One region of the Pseudomonas sp. AC070 genome, then DNA from elsewhere that is predicted to be linked to it. Evidence: predicted binding sites of a transcription regulator. Region 1 holds the regulator's gene; each other region holds the start of a gene.

Region 1 (5,634 bases):
AGAAACCACAGGCCAGCACCGACAACGCCGTGGACTTCTATGTGATCAACGCCAAAAGCGTCGAATTCCAAGCCGACGGCAAGCTGCACTACGAAATGACCAGCGATAAAGTCGAGCACTTGAAAGACAGCGACAAGAGCCTGGTAACCAAGCCGGACCTGCTGCTGTATCGCGGCGCCGCCGAGCCGTGGCACGTTCAAAGCGAGCGTGGCGAAGTGGCGCCAGGCGGTACCGAGGTCGAGCTGATCGACAATGTGCGCATCGCCCGCACCGATGAAAAAAATCGCCCCACCATCATTACCAGCAGTCGCATGACCGTGTTCCCGGACAAGGAATTTGCGCAGACCCAGCAAGCCGTTAGAATCGAGGCCGCCAATGGAGTGACCACGGCTAACGGAATGAAAGCGTATTTGAAAGACAGCCGGGTGCTCCTGCTGTCCAACGTAAGAGGCCAGCATGAGGTTCGTTAATAAATTCTCCCTTCACACCCTGTCCTTGCTCATGAGTCTGGGTGCGGCGATTGCCAGCTCCAGCGCCTGGGCATTGCCAACGGACCGCGAGCAACCCATTCGCGTGCAGGCCGACAGTGCTGAACTCGACGACAAACAAGGCGTAGCCGTATACCGCGGCGACGTCGTCATTACCCAGGGCAGCATGAAGATCACTGGCCACACAGTGACCATCACGCAAAACGCCACGGGTGACATCGAAGTGTTCACCGCCGTGGGCACCCCCGCCTACTACGAGCAAAAGCCAGCGGTCGACAAAGAGATCGTCAAGGCCTATGGCCTGACCATCCAATACTTCGCCGCTAAAGACCGCATCGTGCTGATCGACCAAGCCAAGGTGATTCAGGAAGGCAACACCTTCGAAGGCGAGAAAATCGTCTATGACACCCAGCGCCAGATCGTCAACGCCGGCCGCGCCAATGGCACCAACGTGACCACACCGCGCCCACGCATCGACATGGTCATCCAGCCCAAGAACAAACCCGCTGGCGCTCAACCAGCCGACAAACAGGCGCAGTAATGGCGACTCTCAAAGCCCAACATCTGGCCAAAGCCTACAAAGGCCGCCAGGTGGTTCGTGATGTCAGCCTGTCGATCGAAAGCGGCCAGATCGTTGGCTTGCTGGGTCCTAACGGCGCCGGCAAAACCACGTGCTTCTACATGATCGTGGGCCTGGTCAATGCCGATCAGGGCCGCGTACTGATCGACCAGGACGACGTCACCAGCCTGCCCATGCACGGCCGCGCACGTGCCGGCATCGGCTACCTGCCGCAGGAAGCGTCCATTTTCCGCAAGCTGTCGGTGGCCGATAACATCATGGCCATTCTGGAAACGCGTAAAGAGCTCGACAGCGCCAGCCGCCGCAAGGAACTGGAAAGCCTGTTGCAGGAATTTCACATCAGCCACATTCGCGACAACCTCGGCATGAGCTTGTCCGGTGGTGAACGCCGCCGTGTAGAAATCGCCCGGGCCCTGGCCACCGCGCCGAAGTTCATCCTGCTCGATGAGCCCTTCGCTGGCGTAGACCCGATTTCGGTTGGCGACATCAAGCAGATCATTCATCACCTCAAAGCCAAAGGCATTGGCGTGTTGATTACTGACCACAACGTGCGTGAAACCCTGGATATCTGCGAGACCGCGTACATCGTCAACGACGGCCAATTGATTGCCGAAGGCGACGCTGAAACCATCCTCGCCAACCAGTTGGTGAAAGAGGTTTACCTGGGTCACGAATTCCGCCTCTAAGAGCGTTCTGTAGCCGCAATCAGATGCGCACTACAGACTTCGATTGAGGACTAGGCAAACGCCTCAGACTTAGGCATATAATTTGCTTCCTGGTGGCGCTTCGGCGCCCTCGTTGTGGAAGCGCGTATGCGCCGGCGAATAAGGTCTTAAGCCCCCTCCATGAAACCATCGCTCGTCCTAAAAATGGGCCAGCAGCTGACGATGACACCGCAGCTGCAACAAGCCATCCGCTTACTCCAACTGTCCACGCTGGATCTTCAACAAGAGATTCAGGAGGCGCTGGAGTCCAATCCCATGCTCGAACGCCAGGAAGAAGGCGAGGACTTCGATAACAGCGATCCGCTGGCCGATGGTGCCGAAAGTGCGCCGCCCGCACCGAACAACGAAGAGTCCTACCAAGACACTAGCTACCAAGAAACCTCGGCGCCCACCGTCGACAACTTGGAAGACGGCGAATGGGGCGAACGCATTCCCAATGAGCTTCCCGTCGACACGGCGTGGGAAGACATCTACCAAACCAGCGCCAGCAGCCTGCCCTCCAACGACGATGACGAGTGGGATTTCACCACCCGCACCTCGGCTGGCGAAAGCCTTCAAAGCCATATGCTCTGGCAGCTCAACCTGGCGCCGATGTCCGACAAGGACCGCCTGGTTGCCGTCACCCTGATCGACTGCATCAACGATCAGGGTTATCTGGAAGAAACCCTAGAAGAAGTGCTGGAGGCGTTCGATCCGGAGCTGGATATTGAGCTCGACGAAGTCGAAGCCGTGCTGCACCGCATCCAGCAATTCGAACCGTCCGGCATTGGCGCCCGCGACCTGCGCGAATGCCTGTTGCTGCAACTGCGTCAGTTGCCAACAAAAACCCCGTGGCTGGCCGAAGCGCAGCGCCTGGCAGGCGATTACCTCGACCTGCTCGGCAACCGCGATTACAGCCAACTGATGCGCCGCATGAAGCTCAAGGAAGACGAGCTGCGTCAGGTCATCGAACTGATTCAAAGCCTCAACCCGCGCCCGGGTTCGCAAATTGAAGCGAGCGAGCCGGAGTACGTGGTGCCCGACGTGATCGTGCGCAAGCACAACGACCGCTGGCTGGTGGAGCTCAATCAGGAAGCGATGCCCAAGCTGCGGGTCAATCCGCAGTACGCCGGCTTCGTTCGTCGCGCCGACTCCAGCGCTGACAACACCTTTATGCGCAATCAGCTGCAAGAGGCGCGTTGGTTTATCAAGAGCCTGCAAAGCCGCAACGAAACATTGATGAAAGTGGCCAGCCAGATCGTCGAACACCAACGGGGCTTTCTCGACTACGGCGACGAAGCCATGAAGCCGCTGGTTCTGCATGACATTGCTGAAGCGGTGGGCATGCATGAATCGACGATCTCGCGCGTTACCACGCAAAAATTCATGCACACCCCGCGTGGCATTTATGAGCTGAAGTACTTCTTCTCCAGCCACGTCAGCACCTCCGAAGGCGGCGAATGCTCGTCAACGGCGATACGCGCAATCATCAAAAAACTGGTTGCGGCGGAAAATGCGAAAAAGCCGTTGAGTGACAGCAAGATCGCTGGTTTACTGGAGGCACAGGGCATTCAGGTAGCCCGTCGCACAGTCGCCAAATACCGCGAATCCCTCGGGATAGCGCCTTCCAGTGAACGTAAGCGACTGATGTAAACGCCTGACACGGTTCGCCTGCGAACCTGGCGCTGGCAAGACGGCTACACTGATCCAAGGCCAAAGTGTTCCGGCGACAAGCCCGTTAGCTTGTCTCTTACACACGGCAATAAGGAGAAAGCGGTATGCAAGTCAACATCAGTGGACATCAGCTGGATGTGACCGACGCCCTACGCGACTACATCGACGAGAAACTCAGTCGACTGGAACGCCACTTCGACAAGATCACCAACGTGCAAGTGACCATGGAGGTCGAGAAGCTCAAGCAGAAAATCGAAGCGACTTTGCACATCGCCGGGGGCGAAGTGGTCGCCAACGCCGAACATGACGACATGTACGCAGCCATCGATCTACTCACCGACAAACTCGACCGCCAACTTATCAAACATAAGGAAAAGCAACTGGGTCGCCTGCAAGGCGCCACAGCTCGCTGACACCACCCCAACCCATGATTCGACTTGAAAATATCCTGACCCCCGGCCGCTCCCTCGTGGGCGTGCCGGGAGGCAGCAAAAAGCGCGTACTCGAACAAATCGCCAACCTGGTCGCACGCGAGTTGCCCGACCTCGATGGCCAAGACATTTTCGAAAGCCTGGTGGCGCGCGAGAAACTCGGCTCCACCGGCTTTGGCAATGGCATCGCCATTCCGCATTGCCGCCTGCCGGGCTGCACGGCTCCCATCAGCGCCCTGCTGCGTCTCGATTCCGCAGTCGATTTCGACGCCATCGACGGCGCGCCAGTCGACTTGCTGTTTGTGCTGTTGGTGCCCGAAGCGGCCACCGATGAGCACTTGGAATTGCTTCGTCAGATCGCCAGCATGCTTGATCGCAGCGAGGTTCGTGACCAATTGCGCCACGCCCCAACCAGCGAAAGTCTTTACCAGGTCGTCGTCGACGTTCAAAACGGCCGCTAGACGAACAGGTGACTGTGCATGCGTTTGATCATCGTCAGTGGCCGGTCCGGTTCAGGTAAAAGCACAGCGCTCGATGTGCTTGAAGACAACGGTTTCTACTGCATCGACAACCTGCCCGCCGGGCTCTTGCCCGAGTTGGCCGAACGCTCCCTGCTGCACACCGAACTGGTTCAACCGCTGGTGGCCGTGTCCATCGATGCACGCAACCTGCCCAGCCAGCTCAAACGCTTTCCCGAACTGCTCGCCGAAGTGCGCGCCCGTCACATTCAGTGCGATGTGCTGTACTTGGACGCCGACGACGAAACCCTGCTCAAGCGCTTCTCCGAAACTCGCCGCCGCCACCCGCTGACCACGGACGAGCGTTCGCTGGCCGAAGCCATCCGCGATGAAAGTGTGCTGCTGAGCCCGATCACCGACCTGGCCGACCTCAAGGTCGACACCACGCACCTCAACCTCTACCAACTTCGTGACACCCTCAAGCTGCGCCTGCTGAACAAACCGGAGCCGGGCACTGCGTTTTTGGTCGAGTCGTTTGGCTTCAAGCGTGGCATGCCGGTCGATGCCGACTTGGTATTCGACGTGCGCTGCCTGCCCAACCCGTACTGGAAACCCGAACTGCGTGAGCATTCGGGCCTGGATTCGGTGGTGTCGGACTATTTGCAGGAACAACCGGACGTACAGGAAATGTACGACGACATTTACGCCTACCTGCACAAATGGCTGCCGCGCATTGCCGCCAGCAACCGCTCGTACGTCACCGTGGCCATCGGCTGCACGGGCGGTCATCATCGCTCGGTATACCTGGCGGACCGGCTGGGAAAAGAACTGAAGAAAACCCTGAAAAACATCCAGGTTCGTCACCGCGATCTCTAGAACCGCGGGACTCTATAGAAGGACTTAAGCAGCGATGCCTGCCTGTGAAATCACCATCATCAACAAGCTCGGCCTGCACGCACGCGCCGCTGCCAAATTCGTCGGCGTGGCGGGACGTTTCCCCTGCCAGATTCGCATTGGCCGCAGCCCGGAAAGCTGTGTGGACGGCAAGAGCATCATGGCCGTCATGATGCTGGCCGCCGGCAAAGGCACCGACATTCACCTGAGCACCGAGGGCGAGCAAGGCGACGAAGCGCTGGCGGCCTTGGTGGAGCTGATCAACAACCGCTTCGACGAAGGCGAATAAAGCCCAGCGCTTAAGCAAGCGCGGCGCACGACAGGCGTGCGCCGGCCGGCATCAGCTACCGGCCACTGTCATTTTCTCGATCAATACCGACCCGGTGCGCACGTTGCTGCGCAGCT
Region 2 (5,634 bases), 3.7 Mb from region 1:
CTCTTTGTCCAGACGCTCTTTGATGTTGCGGCTCGTCACGAACTTGCCTTCTTTACCGCAGAACGGCGAGTCGTTTACCTGAAAGGTCATCGAAACGGTCGGCTCGTCAACGGTCAGCGGCTTCATGGCTTCGACGTTGTTGATGTCGCACAGGGTGTCGGAGATGAACAGCTGGTCCATACCGCTGATGCAGACGATGTCGCCAGCGGCGGCTTCTTCTACGTCTACGCGGTGCAGGCCGTGGTGACCCATCAGCTTGAGGATACGACCGTTGCGGCGCTTGCCGTCAGCGTCGATGGCCACAACCGGGGTGTTCGGCTTGACGCGACCACGGGCGATACGGCCAACGCCGATAATGCCGAGGAAGCTGTTGTAGTCCAGGGCCGAGATTTGCATCTGGAACGGACCGTCGCGGTCAACGGCCGGAGCCGGAACGTTGTCGACGATGGACTGGTACAGCGGGGTCATGTCTTCAGCCATGTCGGTGTGGTCAAGACCAGCAATACCGTTCAGGGCGGAGGCGTAAACCACTTTGAAGTCGAGCTGTTCTTCGGTAGCACCGAGGTTGTCGAACAGGTCGAAGATCTGGTCCAGAACCCAATCCGGACGCGCGCCTGGACGGTCAACTTTGTTGATCACAACAATAGGACGCAGGCCGGCTTCGAAGGCTTTCTTGGTGACGAAGCGGGTTTGTGGCATCGGGCCGTCTTGGGCGTCGACCAGCAGCAGAACCGAGTCAACCATCGACATTACGCGCTCAACTTCGCCGCCGAAGTCGGCGTGGCCGGGAGTGTCGACGATGTTGATGTGGTAGCCGTTCCAGTTGATCGCGGTGTTCTTGGCAAGAATGGTAATGCCGCGCTCTTTTTCCTGGTCGTTGGAGTCCATCACGCGCTCGTCGTTGAGCTCGTTGCGCTCCAGGGTGCCGGACTGACGCAGGAGTTTATCAACCAGGGTGGTCTTACCATGGTCAACGTGGGCGATGATGGCGATGTTGCGTAGATTTTCGATCACTTTTGCATCTCGATCAGAGGATTCGGTTCGCCGCTAAGTCTAGGCGGCCAGTATGAAGAATGAGTGGCTCAACTGCCCCGTCGGTCGGGGGGGCGGTGGCGGATACTGCCGCCATTCAGACCCGGCGTTTTATGCCGGACGATAAACGCGCACATTGGCATGCCCCTCGCTAAGCAAGTGGTGGGCATGCAGGCGGCTCATCACGCCTTTGTCGCAATACAACAGGTACTGACGGGTAGGGTCCAGTTCCTTGTAGCGACTGTTGAGCGCGAAGAACGGCACCGCTCTTACTTCGATGCCGTCCAACTCCAGCGGCAAATCTTCCTGGGCGTCCGGGTGACGGATGTCCAGCACGATTTGCCCAGGCAAGGCTTCACTCAATTCCTCGACCTGGATGTCTTGCCCCAACTCCTCGATTACCCGATCAATCGTCACCGAACGGGCGCGCTCCAAGGCACGCTCGAATACGGTCATGTCGATCTGGGCTTCTTCGTAAACAACGCGGTCGGGTTTGGCGCGGGTGGTCGGGTTTACCGAAATCACGCCGCAGTATTCAGGCATGTGCTTGGCGAATTCGGCGGTGCCGATGGCCTCTGCCATGTTGATGATGTCTTGCTTGTGGCTGGCAATCAGCGGGCGAATCACCAGCTTGTCGGTGGCGCGGTCGATTACCGAGAGGTTCGGCAGCGTCTGGCTGGAAACCTGGGAAATGGCCTCGCCGGTGACCAGCGCGTCGATATCCAGGCCGGCGGCAATGCGGGTTGCGGCGCGCAGCATCATGCGCTTGAGCACCACACCCATGTGCGCGTTGTCGACCTTGCCGAGAATTTCACCGAGCACTTCTTCAAACGGCACGCTAATAAACAGCACGCGGTGCGAACTGGCGTATTGGCTCCACAGATAGTGGGCCACTTCCATCACGCCCAGCTCGTGGGCACGACCGCCGAGGTTAAAGAAGCAAAAGTGGCTGATCATGCCGCGACGAATCATTTGATACGCGGCCACGGTGGAGTCGAAGCCCCCGGACATCAGCACCAGCGTCTGCTCGATGGCGCCGAGCGGGTAGCCGCCCAGACCTTCGTGCTGGCTGTGGATGATATAGAGAAGCTGATTGCGGATTTCCATACGCACCAGCAGCTCGGGATCTTTCAGCGAGATACCGGCAGCGCCGCACTGGCGACGCAATTGGCTGCCGACATAACGCTCGACGTCCATCGAACTGAAGCTGTGCTTGCCGGCGCGCTTGCAGCGCACGGCGAATACTTTGCCGGCCAGCTGATCGCCGAAGTGGGCTTTGCATTTTTCGACCATGTCGTCGAAATCGCCCAGCGGGTATTCGTTCACTTCCAGAAACTGACCGATGCCGGAGATGCGCCCGAGGCGCTGTTTCAGCTCGGACAGCACTTTGGGCTCGGTGAGCGTGGTCTCGACGTCAATGTTGTCCCACACGCCGTCCACCACGAGATTCGGATCCAGGTCACGCATCACCGCACGAATATTCTTCGTGAGCTGGCGGATGAAGCGCGTACGCACCGGCCGGCTTTTAATGGTGATCTCGGGGAAGACTTTGACGATAAGTTTCATGAAAACAGTGCGCGCGAGCCTGGCCTAAATTAGGGGGCGCGGATTATAGCGGAAATTGCTCAAGGTTTAACCAGGCAATGCGTAGAAAGATCCGGCGCGCACCAAAATGCATCACCGCATTTAGCGAGAGATTCATTTTGGTGCGCAGCGCCTCGTTCTTTTAACGCGCAGCCCCCGCAGCGCCTGACTTTCGGGCAGCAAACCCACTTCGGGGCACTGGCATGCAATTTGCTCCCTTGTGAGGCAGGTTGCCCTGGCGGACTATGCCGCCCGGCTTCACCGTTTTATTTGGGGCTAAAAAATCACAACGCCCCACCATCTGGAGGACACCATGTCGAAGGCGCTTCAACTAATCAAAGATCACGACGTGAAGTGGGTTGACCTGCGCTTCACCGATACCAAAGGCAAGCAGCACCACGTGACCATGCCGGCCCGTGACGCCCTTGACGACGAATTCTTCGAAGTCGGCAAAATGTTCGACGGTTCCTCGATCCATGGCTGGAAAGGTATTGAAGCCTCCGACATGATCCTGCTGCCAGTAGACAGCACTGCCGTTCTCGACCCGTTCACCGAAGAGCCGACCCTGATTCTGGTCTGCAACATCATCGAACCGTCGACCATGCAAGGCTACGACCGTGACCCGCGCTCCATCGCTGCTCGCGCTGAGGAATACCTCAAGTCGACCGGCATCGGTGACACCGTATTCGTAGGCCCGGAGCCTGAGTTCTTCGTATTCGACGAAGTTAAATTCAAGTCCGACATTTCCGGCTCGATGTTCAAAATCATCTCTGAACAAGCGTCCTGGAACACCGACAGCGACTTCGAAACCGGCAACAAAGGCCACCGCCCAGGCGTCAAAGGGGGCTACTTCCCGGTTCCTCCAGTCGACCACGACCACGAAATCCGTACTGCCATGTGTAATGCCATGGAAGAAATGGGCCTGGTCATCGAAGTTCACCACCACGAAGTGGCGACTGCCGGCCAGAACGAAATCGGCGTGAAGTTCAACACCCTGGTTGCCAAGGCTGACGAAGTTCAAACCCTGAAGTACTGCGTACACAACGTGGCCGATGCCTACGGCAAAACCGCGACCTTCATGCCTAAGCCTCTGTACGGCGACAACGGCTCGGGTATGCACGTACACATGTCCATCTCCAAAGATGGCAAGAACACCTTCTCCGGCGAAGGCTATGCCGGCCTGTCCGATACCGCTCTGTACTTCATCGGCGGCATCATCAAGCACGGTAAGGCACTGAACGGCTTCACCAACCCGTCGACCAACTCCTACAAGCGTCTGGTCCCAGGTTTCGAAGCACCGGTAATGCTGGCCTACTCGGCTCGCAACCGCTCCGCCTCTATCCGTATTCCTTACGTGTCGAGCCCGAAAGCCCGCCGTATCGAAGCACGTTTCCCGGACCCGGCTGCTAACCCGTACCTGGCATTCGCTGCCCTGTTGATGGCTGGCCTGGACGGCATCCAGAACAAGATCCACCCCGGCGATGCTGCTGACAAAAACCTGTACGACCTGCCACCAGAAGAAGGCAAGCTGATCCCACAAGTGTGCGGCAGCCTGAAAGAAGCCCTAGAAGAACTGGACAAGGGCCGTGCGTTCTTGACCAAAGGCGGCGTGTTCAGCGACGACTTCATCGATGCCTACATCGAGCTGAAGAGCGAAGAAGAAATCAAAGTGCGCACCTTCGTGCACCCTCTGGAATACGACCTCTACTACAGCGTTTAAGCAGCAGCGTCCAAGCCAGACATGCCGCTTGCTTAGCGGCGTGATTGAGAAGGCCTCCCTCGGGAGGCCTTTTTTATGGGCGTTTTCCGAGGCTGCGCAAGCGTTAAGCCAGGCCCGATAGAGCACGAGCTGACAGTCATGGATATCGCGCGCTGGCAATGCTCCTACTGCAATCCATCAGTCGGAGCGTCACCATGAAAACGCTATGCCTTGCTGCATTAGCCCTCACCTGCCTGTGGCTCGCAGGCTGCAGCCATACGGTCACCAAGAGCACCATCGAGTCCGAGATCCTGCTGAAAACCACCAACTCCTGGGACGGTACGCCATACACGTCTTACCCGCGCGGGCAACCGGAACTCACCCTCGTGAAAATACACATTCCCGCCCACACCGTATTGAACTGGCACACCCATCCAGTCCCCAACGCTGCCTACATGCTCAGCGGCGAGCTCACCATAGAAACCAGAAAACCTGACCAGAAGCGCCTGCTCAAACAGGGCGATACCGTGGCTGAAACGGTTGGCATTATTCACCGGGGCACAACAGGGGCAAAGGCGGCCGACCTGCTGGTTTTCTACGCGGGTGTGCCCATGCTGCCGCTATCGGAGACCGCCAAATAAGCCAAGCCCGCCATGGGGCTCTACTGTGGGCCCCATCATTAGACGCCTCTGCTTCATCCACAGCAGAGACGTTTAATTCGCCAAATCCTTGTTCCCGTGCACAGCGATAACCGTACAAACTTGCCAGCGCAGCGTTGCAGTGCAAGGCTTAGCACACACCCCACGAGACCCCAGCCATGCGCCTGATCGTGACTTGCCTGCTAGCCGCCCTCGCCCTGCCAGCCAGCGCCGAGATTTACAAATACACCGACGCCAACGGCAACACCGTATTCACCAATCAGCCGCCGCAAGGCACAAAAGCGGAGGAAGTTTCTCTGCCGCCCGTGAACACGGTTCAATCGCCCCCACCGCCCACCATGCCGGGCAACACCCAGGGCAGTGCCGCCGCCGAGCAGGTGTATAGCGTGGTGGAAATTACTAACTTGCCAACCGAAGAAGCGCTGCGCAGCAACAACGGTAGCTTCACCGTTGGTGTTCGTCTGGAACCCCAACTGCGCATCGGCGACAGTGTCCAACTGGTGCTCGACGGTCAGCCCTATGGCGGCCTGACCAATAGCCTGCAATTCCCACTGAACAATATTGAGCGCGGCGACCATACCCTGGCAGCGCTAGTGTTCAGCGGCGACCGGCTGATTCAGCAGAGCGCCGTCGTTCCCTTCACGGTGCAGCGCACCAGCA
Region 3 (5,634 bases), 3.9 Mb from region 1:
GGGTTAGCCGATTACTTTCGCTTCGCCCTGTGTGCCGAAGACCTCGGCGTAGGCAAACCGGACCCGCTGCCCTTTATCACGGCGCTGCAACAGGCCGGTGTCGCTGCGGCGGCGGGTGTGCACGTTGGGGATCATCCTGCCGACGATATCCGCGGCGCGCAGAACGCGGGCATGCGGGCGGTTTGGTTTAACCCGCAAGGGAAAGAGTGGGAAGGTGAGGGGCAGCCGGATGCGCAGATAAAAGCGTTGGCTGAATTACCTGGGGTGTTGGCGCAGTGGGGTTGAGATCGGCGACAAACCAGCGATCCAGTCGCGGTTAACGGACCGCGGAATACGCGGTCGGCGATACTCGGTCGAGATCGAGCGCGCTAGAGCGAGGCAAGGCGTAATTTGATTTTGAGGCGCAGTGGGCTGTAGCCCATGAGCATTGAAAATCAAATTTCAACGCAGCATCGCCGACGCGCAGCCGATCGATAAGCCCAATAAAAAGCCCGCCAAAATGGCGGGCTTTTTATTGGGCTAAACACTAAATAGGGCGGCTGCCGTATTTGCTGTCCGGCTTCTTGGGCGGGTCAGCAACCACATTCGGCTCGACCTCCTGCACCTTGCCGCCACGGGACAAAAACTCCTGCATGGCGCGTTCCAGCGCATCGCGTTCCTTTTGCTTGGCTTCGATGCTAGGCAGCTCGTCAACATCGACGGCAGCCTTGGCTTTCTTGCCAGCTTTTACCGGGACATCGCTGTCACTGTCGGTGTCGTCAGCGTCATCCGCCACGCCATCGTCAGCAGCCGCCAGCTCTTCGCCGTCGTCTTCCGCACCGCCTTCCAGTTCGTCTTGTTCCAGATCTTCGTCGCTCATGTTTAACCTCATGACTTGCGAAAAGCAGGTTAGTTATAGCCCAGCAATACACGCTGTCGCGCATTGCCAGAAAAAATTCAAAGAGCCTCGCCCTGCAGGGTCGCAAGCACTCTTCTGGGGCCACCGTGATCACGGTGCTCACCCAGATAAATCCCTTGCCAGGTGCCCAGTGCCAAACGACCCGCGCGTATCGGCAGCGTCACTTGGCATCCCAACAAACTGGCCTTGAAGTGCGCGGGCAAATCGTCCGCGCCTTCGTCGTTGTGTTCGTAAACGTCCTGGTCGTTGATGTCGGCATACGCACTGCCAACTTGAGGGACCAGACGATTGAAGAACCGCTCAAAGTCGCGTCGCACAGCCGGGTCGGCATTCTCGTTAATAGTCAGTGAAGCCGAGGTGTGCAACAGCCACAGATGTAACAGACCCAAACGGTAGCCAGCCAGTTCAGGCAATTTCGCCGTCACCTCATCGGTTACCAGATGGAAGCCTCGCGGGCGTGCTTGCAAGGTGAATTCGCGTTGCTGCCACATATGCATCTCCGCTGGTTCGGCGCGCATTCTAGCGTGCTCGTGGAAAAAGCAAAGGGCGCAGGCCAGAGCGTTTGAGTTTATTTAAGCGAACCATCTTTTCAAGCGCGTGGCGCTCGACAATGGTCGTAAATCACGCTAGCGCAAAACGCAAAATGCCCGGCAAAAGCCGGGCATTTTTTCTGCGGGTGTTGCCTGTAAAAAGCTTACAGGTTGTAGCCACGCTCGTTGTGTTGCGCCAGGTCGAGACCAACCGTCTCTTCCTCTTCGCTAACGCGCAGGCCCATCACCAGATCCAGCACTTTCAAGATGACGAATGTGACGACAGCGGTGTAGATCACAGTGAACCCGACGCCTTTGATCTGAGTGATCACTTGCGCGCCAATGTCTTCAACGGTGCCGAAGCCGCCCAGAGCAGGTGCTGCGAACACGCCGGTGAGAATCGCACCGACGATGCCGCCGATACCGTGAACGCCGAACGCATCCAGGGAATCGTCGTAGCCCAGTTTGCGTTTCAGGGTGGTGGCGCAGAAGAAGCAGATCACACCAGCAGCCAGACCAATTACCAGAGCGCCCATCGGGCCCACGGTACCGGCAGCCGGGGTGATGCCTACCAGGCCAGCGACCACACCCGAAGCGATGCCCAGGGCACTTGGCTTACCGTGGGTGATCCACTCGGCGAACATCCAGCCCAGTGCCGCAGCAGCGGTAGCGATCTGGGTAACCAGCATGGCCATACCGGCGGTGCCGTTGGCGGCAACAGCAGAACCGGCGTTGAAGCCGAACCAGCCGATCCACAGCATCGCAGCACCGACCAGGGTGTAGCCCAGGTTGTGCGGTGCCATTGGGGTGGTTGGGTAGCCTTTACGCTTGCCCATCACGATGCAGGCAACCAGACCCGCGATACCGGCGTTGATGTGCACCACGGTGCCGCCAGCGAAGTCCAGTACGCCCCAGTCCCACAACAAGCCGCCGTTGCCGCTCCACACCATGTGGGCGATTGGCGCGTAAACCAGGGTGAACCACACGCCCATGAAAATCAGCATGGCGGAGAACTTCATGCGTTCTGCGAAAGCGCCGACGATCAGAGCAGGAGTAATGATTGCGAAGGTCATTTGGAAGGTGATGAACACAGCTTCCGGAACCGCGTAGGTCAGGCTCGCTGGCGTTACACCGGCGAGGAATGCCTTGGACAAACCGCCTACAAACGAATTGAAGTTAACAACGCCCTGTTCCATGCCAGTGACATCGAACGTCATGCTGTAGCCGTAAACGACCCACAGAATGCTGATCAGGCCAGTGATGGCGAAGCACTGCATCATCACCGAGAGGATGTTCTTGGAGCGGACCATGCCGCCGTAGAACAGCGCGAGGCCCGGGATGGTCATAAACAGCACCAAGGCGGTGGCGGTCAGCATCCACGCCGTGTCGCCGGTATTCAACACAACCTCGTCCGCCATGGCCAAGCCTGGGGTAACGAGGGACAAAAGGGCTCCTAGCCCTGCGAGCTTACGCAGAGTCATATTGTTTTCTCCTGGGGCGTTGGGTTCGGCGGCTTTTTAGATTGCGTCGGTGCCGGTTTCGCCGGTACGGATGCGGATGGCCTGTTCCAGATTGACCACGAAGATCTTGCCGTCACCGATCTTGCCGGTGTTGGCCGCCTTGGTGATGGCTTCGATAACGCGGTCCAGCTGATCATCAGCAATGGCCACGTCGATCTTCACTTTGGGCAGGAAGTCGACCACGTATTCGGCGCCGCGATACAACTCGGTATGGCCTTTCTGACGACCGAAGCCTTTGACTTCAGTGACAGTAATGCCCTGCACGCCGATCTCCGATAGCGACTCGCGCACATCGTCCAGCTTGAACGGTTTGATGATGGCAGTTACTAACTTCATGAAACTCTCTCCCGTATTGGTGGACTTGCCCCAGGAAAAACGAACCCGGCTCAAGTCTAAGCGCAGTGTCTGGCTTTGTAACGCATCGAACGTCCTCAGGGAGGGCTCTCGACACAACCAATCGCTCCTGACGAAACGACTCCCCCGCTTCGCCTTACGCAGCCGAACTGCATCGGTGCATGCGTCATAGCCCACTAAGCAGAAAGCTTGCCAGCTCGGGGAAAAGCTTGAAATTCAGCGGGTTATTGAGTCAAAGCGCCCTCGTGACCAAAGCGCCCGGGCGAGTCACGCTCAACAACGGTGCAGGCCTGGCTTCGGCCGCGCGCCAAAACCGTGCAAAACCCCTCGCCCTGGCGCCGTGATGCTGCGTGTTACACTGCCGGCCGACCTATTTGGAACCTTCCTATGCTGCCGCCTAAAGCCCTTCTCGACGCCCTCAGCACCCACGCCTCGCGCCTGTTCAATGGCGAAACCCCCTTGCCGCGCAGCGAGTTCGAAAGCCAGTTCAAAGTGCTGCTGCAAAGCGGCTTCAGCAAGCTCGACTTGGTCAGCCGCGAAGAATTCGACAGCCAGATGGCCGTGCTCGCCCGCACCCGTGCACGCCTTGAAGCGCTTGAGGCGAAGGTTGCTGAACTGGAAGAAAAATTAACGCCGCCCAGCGAGTAATCCACTCGGACTGAGCGGCATGTGATCAAGGAGTGATCCATGTCTCTGGCTATCGTCCATAGCCGCGCCCAAGTCGGCGTACAAGCCCCTTCCGTTATCGTCGAAGCGCACTTGGCCAACGGCTTGCCCTCGTTGACCCTAGTGGGCTTGCCCGAAACCGCCGTCAAAGAAAGCAAGGACCGCGTGCGTAGCGCGATTCTGAATTGCGCCTTCGAATTTCCCCAACGTCGCATCACCTTAAACCTCGCTCCGGCCGATTTACCTAAAGATGGCGGGCGCTTCGACCTGGCCATTGCGCTCGGAATACTGGCCGCGAGCGGTCAGGTTCCCGTGGCCGCGCTGGAACATATTGAATGCCTGGGGGAGCTGGCGCTGTCCGGTGCTTTGCGCCCAGTACAGGGCGTATTGCCGGCAGCGCTTGCCGTGCGCGCCGCAGGACGCACCTTGGTAGTGCCGCGCTGCAACGCCGAAGAAGCCAGCTTGGCGTCGGGCCTGACGGTGCTGGCTGCTGATCATCTGCTGGAGTTGGCAGCGCACTTCAATGGGCTCACGCCCATTGCGCCCTACCAAGCAAAGGGGCTTCTGCGTCAATGCGCGCCCTACCCAGACCTTTGCGAAGTGCAAGGGCAGATCGCCGCGAAACGGGCGCTGCTGGTGGCTGCCGCAGGCTCCCACAACCTGCTTTTAAGCGGTCCGCCAGGCACCGGCAAGACGCTACTTGCCAGCCGACTTCCTGGGCTTCTTCCACCGCTGAATGAGCAGGAAGCACTCGAAGTGGCGGCCATTCAATCGGTCGCCAGCCACACGCCGATGAGCGCCTGGCCGCTACGGCCGTTTCGCCATCCTCACCACACCGCGTCAGGGCCGGCATTGGTCGGCGGAGGTAGTCGACCTCAGCCCGGCGAAATCACCCTGGCGCACCACGGCGTGCTGTTTCTGGATGAGCTTCCCGAGTTCGATCGACGCGTACTTGAGGTCCTGCGCGAGCCGCTAGAAAGCGGCCATATCGTCATCGCCCGGGCCAAAGACAAAGTGCACTTCCCGGCGCGCTTTCAATTGGTAGCCGCCATGAATCCCTGCCCGTGCGGCTACTTGGGCGACCCAAGCGGGCGATGCCGGTGCAGTACGGAGCAACTGCAACGCTACCGAGGAAAACTGTCCGGCCCACTACTGGATCGTATCGACCTGCATGTAACGGTTGCTCGTGAAACCACGGTGTTGCACGCCACCACATCGTCCAATACTTCAACCGCCACGGCGGCCGCTCAAGTGGCGCACGCCAGAACTCTACAGATAGAGCGACAAGGCATTGCCAACGCGTTTCTCGACCTGCCCGGCTTGCGCGAACATTGTGCGTTGCTGCAAAGCGATCAGGCCTGGCTCGAAACGGCGTGCGAGCGCCTCGGTTTGTCGTTGCGTGCTGCCCACCGCATTTTAAAGGTGGCTCGCACGCTGGCCGATCTGCAAAACGCTTCAGCGATCGCCCGCGAACACCTCGCTGAAGCCCTGCAATACCGGGGCGCTCCTCAGGAGTAAGCGAACTTCGAGGATTTATCCCCGCCCCGCTTCAGCCCCAGCCTGTACCACGCCCGGCAATAGTGTATGGATATACAGCTCGCGAATGCCCATAGTGCAGCTCATGGCCCCGTGCGATCCCGCACCCCGACCGGCCAAGCCACCTAGA

The links. Region 1 encodes sigma-54, which starts transcription at its own class of promoters, with help from an activator protein. Its sites were predicted from a motif close to ANTGGCATNNANNTTGCTNT; they were not measured.
Region 2: glnA (glutamate--ammonia ligase) is a predicted target of sigma-54. The motif match lies at 2,814-2,833, and genes of this name have one in related genera.
Region 3: glnK (P-II family nitrogen regulator) is a predicted target of sigma-54. The motif match lies at 3,480-3,499, and genes of this name have one in related genera.

Annotation. Positions count from the first base shown of each region.
Region 1 covers NZ_OZ409871.1:932,758-938,391, reverse strand. The annotation lists gene lptC (LPS export ABC transporter periplasmic protein LptC) at 1-470, shown strand, start outside; gene lptA (lipopolysaccharide transport periplasmic protein LptA) at 457-1,029, shown strand; gene lptB (LPS export ABC transporter ATP-binding protein) at 1,029-1,754, shown strand; gene ACZZ0Q_RS04080 (RNA polymerase factor sigma-54) at 1,914-3,425, shown strand; gene hpf (ribosome hibernation-promoting factor, HPF/YfiA family) at 3,551-3,859, shown strand; gene ptsN (PTS IIA-like nitrogen regulatory protein PtsN) at 3,874-4,338, shown strand; gene rapZ (RNase adapter RapZ) at 4,357-5,211, shown strand; gene ACZZ0Q_RS04060 (HPr family phosphocarrier protein) at 5,246-5,518, shown strand; gene pmbA (metalloprotease PmbA) at 5,570-5,634, opposite strand, start outside.
Region 2 covers NZ_OZ409871.1:4,654,913-4,660,546, forward strand. The annotation lists gene typA (translational GTPase TypA) at 1-1,014, opposite strand, end outside; gene thiI (tRNA uracil 4-sulfurtransferase ThiI) at 1,144-2,598, opposite strand; gene glnA (glutamate--ammonia ligase) at 2,930-4,336, shown strand; gene ACZZ0Q_RS20885 (cupin domain-containing protein) at 4,531-4,956, shown strand; gene ACZZ0Q_RS20890 (DUF4124 domain-containing protein) at 5,133-5,634, shown strand, end outside.
Region 3 covers NZ_OZ409871.1:4,823,888-4,829,521, forward strand. The annotation lists gene ACZZ0Q_RS21735 (HAD family hydrolase) at 1-285, shown strand, start outside; gene sutA (transcriptional regulator SutA) at 527-859, opposite strand; gene ACZZ0Q_RS21745 (secondary thiamine-phosphate synthase enzyme YjbQ) at 937-1,389, opposite strand; gene ACZZ0Q_RS21750 (ammonium transporter) at 1,593-2,909, opposite strand; gene glnK (P-II family nitrogen regulator) at 2,946-3,284, opposite strand; gene ACZZ0Q_RS21760 (accessory factor UbiK family protein) at 3,690-3,950, shown strand; gene ACZZ0Q_RS21765 (YifB family Mg chelatase-like AAA ATPase) at 3,990-5,486, shown strand.